2 regions of the Enterobacter sp. SM3 genome follow, and region 2 is predicted to be linked to the other one. Evidence: predicted binding sites of a transcription regulator. Region 2 holds the regulator's gene; the other holds the start of a gene.
What was found. Region 2 encodes PurR, which represses purine synthesis genes. Its sites were predicted from a motif close to CANGCAAACGTTTGCNTG; they were not measured.
Positions count from the first base shown of each region.

Region 1: the regulator PurR is predicted to act here: its motif matches at 1,282-1,299, upstream of gcvT (glycine cleavage system aminomethyltransferase GcvT).

Region 1 is NZ_CP099971.1:3,938,595-3,940,794, reverse strand. It holds gene ubiI (FAD-dependent 2-octaprenylphenol hydroxylase) at 1-960, shown strand, start outside; gene gcvT (glycine cleavage system aminomethyltransferase GcvT) at 1,358-2,200, shown strand, end outside.
Region 2 is NZ_CP099971.1:2,028,050-2,030,249, reverse strand. It holds gene GVO84_RS09585 (MFS transporter) at 1-38, opposite strand, end outside; gene GVO84_RS09580 (YnhF family membrane protein) at 202-291, opposite strand; gene purR (HTH-type transcriptional repressor PurR) at 589-1,614, shown strand; gene punR (DNA-binding transcriptional activator PunR) at 1,632-2,200, opposite strand, start outside.

The sequences.
Region 1 (2,200 bases), 1.9 Mb from region 2:
GAGGTGTGGGATAAAGACAGCTTTGGTCATATTGCTTTTGATGATGAAAGCATGGGCTATAGCCATCTTGGCCACATTATCGAGAATGCCGTTATCCATCATGCGCTGTGGCAAAAAGCGCAGTCCTGTAGCGATGTCACCCTGATTGCGCCTGCGCAGATCCAGCAGGTGGCATGGGGCGAAAACGAGGCGTTTATCACCTTACAAAGCGGCGACATGCTGACCGCGCGTCTGGTGGTCGGCGCTGACGGTGCCAACTCCTGGCTGCGGAATAAAGCCGATATCCCGCTGACCTTCTGGGATTACCGCCATCATGCTCTGGTGGCAACGATCCGCACCGAAGAGCCGCACGGCGGCGTGGCGCGGCAGATTTTCCACAACGACGGCATTCTGGCGTTCCTGCCGCTTGCCGATCCGCACCTGTGCTCGATTGTCTGGTCCCTGGTGCCGGAGAAAGCCCAGCAGATGCAGGAGGCGACGCCGGACGCCTTTAACCAGGCGCTGTGCGTGGCGTTCGATAACCGCCTTGGCCTGTGCACGCTTGAAAGCGAGCGTCAGGTGTTCCCGTTAACCGGCCGCTACGCGCGTCAGTTTGCGGCGCACCGTCTGGCGCTGGTGGGGGATGCGGCGCATACCATTCATCCGCTGGCCGGGCAGGGCGTTAACCTTGGCTTTATGGACGCGGCGGAGCTGGTTGAGGAGTTGCGCCGCCTGCACCGCGAAGGCAAAGATATCGGCCAGCATCTCTACCTGCGTCGCTACGAGCGCAGCCGCAAGCACAGCGCGGCGATGATGCTGGCGGGCATGCAGGGCTTCCGCGAGCTGTTTGCCGGGGCGAATCCGGCGAAAAAACTGCTGCGCGACATTGGCCTCAAGCTTGCTGACACCCTTCCGGGTGTTAAACCCCAGCTCCTCCGTCAGGCGATGGGTCTTAACGACCTGCCGGACTGGCTACGTTAATTTAGACCCCTGTCACACTTTCTTTTCCCGGCCTCTGCGCCGGGGAAATTCCCTCGTTTGAAATATTCTAATTTCACGTCATTTTTCGCATTAGATAATCTAATGTCGTGTTTTTCTCGCTACGGAAATTCGGCCCGTTTTTCCGCACGAAATATCACCATGTGCTAAATCCTGTTAGATCATTGTTAATTTTGTGCGGGGTTAATCGCATTTTTCCAGTGAATAACTCTGTAGGCTTTTTAGCGTTTTTTGGTCATAAGCTAATGTGATGACCCGTTTTACCTTATGGTTAACCGCCGGTTTCGGTGGTAAGTTCAGGTAAAAGAGAACGTTTGCGTCGGCACTCGGGAACGGGGCCGATACCGGGTTTCACGGTGAATTTTTCAACGAGGACAAGATGGCTCAACAGACTCCTTTGTACGAACAACACGTGTTATGCGGCGCCCGCATGGTGGACTTCCATGGCTGGATGATGCCGCTGCACTACGGCTCGCAGATTGATGAGCACCACGCGGTGCGCACCGATGCCGGTATGTTCGACGTGTCCCATATGACGATTGTCGATCTGCGCGGTAGCCGCACCCGGGAGTTTTTGCGTTATCTGCTGGCAAATGACGTCGCCAAACTGAAGACGCCGGGTAAAGCGCTCTATACCGGCATGCTGAATGCCTCGGGCGGCGTGATTGATGACCTTATCGTCTATTACTTCACTGAAGATTTCTTCCGCCTCGTTGTAAACTCCGCCACCCGCGAAAAAGACCTCTCCTGGATCACCCAACACGCCGAACCTTATGCCATCGACATCACCGTCCGTGACGATCTGTCGCTGATCGCCGTGCAGGGGCCGAACGCGCAGGCGAAAGCCGCGTCTCTGTTTAACGACGAGCAGCGCAAAGCAACCGAAGGCATGAAGCCGTTCTTCGGCGTGCAGGCGGGCGATCTGTTTATCGCCACCACCGGCTACACCGGTGAAGCGGGCTACGAAATTGCCATGCCGAACGAGAAGGCCGCTGATTTCTGGCGTGCGCTGGTGGAAGCGGGCGTGAAGCCTGCGGGTCTGGGCGCGCGCGATACGCTGCGTCTGGAAGCGGGGATGAACCTCTACGGTCAGGAGATGGATGAAGGCGTCTCTCCGCTGGCCGCCAATATGGGCTGGACCATCGCATGGGAACCGGCTGACCGTGACTTTATTGGCCGTGAAGCGCTGGAGATGCAGCGCGAGAAGGGCACTGAACAGCTG
Region 2 (2,200 bases):
CCAATCGCCAGGGCCAGCAGGGGAAAATTGATTTTCATGCGTCAACTCCGGATGCCGTGTCATGTGGTGACACAGAACAAAGAAGCGGAAAGCATGACATCAATCACAAAAAATGAGAAGTTAACAAAATGGCAAAAGATTTTTGCCAGAGAAGTAACAATCCGGGGAGTCGGGAGGGAGAAGGCTCTCCCTCCGCGTAAATCAGTGCAGCGCTGCCGTCAGACCGGCCGCGACAATCAGAGCCAGCACAACAACGGTGGTGAACAGCGAAAACTTAAGATCGGAACTCATCAATTTTTCTCCTTTTAATCCCCACACGAAAAGTGAGCTTGCTCATTTTTGCACAGATTACGTCAAAAATCTTCCTGGATTTATACTGATAACCACTTTACCTCTTCCCCTTTTCATCAAGATAGGACAAAATTCCACGCTAAATTTATTAGCGTACCGGCCATTGACCCCCTCCTGACGTCCCGTGTCGTTTTCCCGGCGTGCCGCAATTCAACATTGCGAGATAAGGGTGAGAGAAGGCAAACGTTTACCTTCAAATTTTTCAGGAGTTTAGGATATGGTCTGGAGTGACATTTAATGGCAACAATTAAAGACGTAGCAAAACGCGCAAACGTTTCCACTACAACCGTATCACATGTAATTAACAAAACCCGCTTCGTGGCGGAAGAGACGCGCAATGCCGTCTGGGCAGCGATCAAAGAGCTGCACTATTCGCCAAGCGCGGTTGCGCGTAGCCTCAAGGTTAATCACACCAAGTCCATTGGATTGCTGGCGACCAGCAGTGAAGCGGCCTATTTTGCCGAGATCATTGAAGCGGTTGAAAAAAACTGCTTCCAGAAAGGCTATACCCTGATTCTGGGCAACGCATGGAACAGCATTGAAAAACAGCGCGCCTACCTGTCGATGATGGCGCAAAAGCGCGTTGATGGCCTGCTGGTGATGTGTTCCGAGTACCCCGAATCCGTGCTGTCGATGCTGGAAGAGTATCGCCACATTCCGATGGTGGTGATGGACTGGGGCGAAGCGCGCGCGGATTTCACCGATTCCGTTATCGATAACGCCTTTGAAGGCGGCTATATGGCCGGTCGTTATCTGATCGAACGCGGTCACCGCGAGATTGGCGTGATCCCCGGTCCGCTGGAGCGCAACACCGGCGCGGGCCGTCTGGCCGGTTTTATGAAAGCGATGGAAGAAGCGCTGATCAACGTGCCGGAAAACTGGATTGTGCAGGGCGACTTTGAGCCGGAATCGGGCTACCGCGCGATGCAGCAAATCGTCTCTCAGCCGCACCGTCCGACAGCCGTTTTCTGCGGAGGCGACATCATGGCGATGGGCGCGCTCTGCGCTGCCGACGAGCTGGGCCTGCGCGTCCCGCAGGATATTTCCGTGATCGGGTATGACAACGTGCGTAACGCGCGTTTCTTCACGCCAGCGCTGACCACCATTCACCAGCCGAAAGATTCGCTGGGCGAAACGGCCTTCAATATGCTTATGGACAGGATCGTCAACAAGCGTGAAGAGTCGCAGTCCATTGAAGTTCACCCGCGTCTTATCGAACGCCGTTCCGTTGCGGATGGTCCGTTCCGCGACTACCGTCGTTAATCGCCTTACGGGGCCAGCTACGCTGGCTCCCGTAACCATTCCCGATTTAGCGTTTCGCTGTCTCCCAGATAATCCAGCAGCCAGGCCATCGCAGGCGAGACATCATTTTGCTGCCAGGTGAGGCAGCAGGCCGCATCCGGGAACGGATTCTCCAGCGTCAGCTCAACCCACTCTCCGGTATCGATGCGCGGACGCGCGAAATGAACGGGCACCATCGCGACGCACAGTCCGGCACTGAGGCACGTCGCCGACGATTCCCAGTCAGGCGCCACCACCCGCCGCTGGTTGTCAAGAAGCCAGGTAATACGCTTGGGCAATGAACGGGACGTATCCTCCAGCACCAGCGACGGCCAGTTCCGCAGCGTATCATCGCTCAGCGGCCCTTCCATCGCCGCCAGCGGATGATTGCTTGCCACCACGCACTTCCAGCTCAGCATCCCCATATCGCGAAAAGCGTAACGCCCCCCGACCGGGATCGCCTGCGTGGCCCCAATCGCCATCTCTGCCCTGCCGTCCGCCAGCGCATCCCAGACGCCGTTGAACACCTCCTGCGAGACCCGCAGCTCGACATCCGAAAAATGACGAT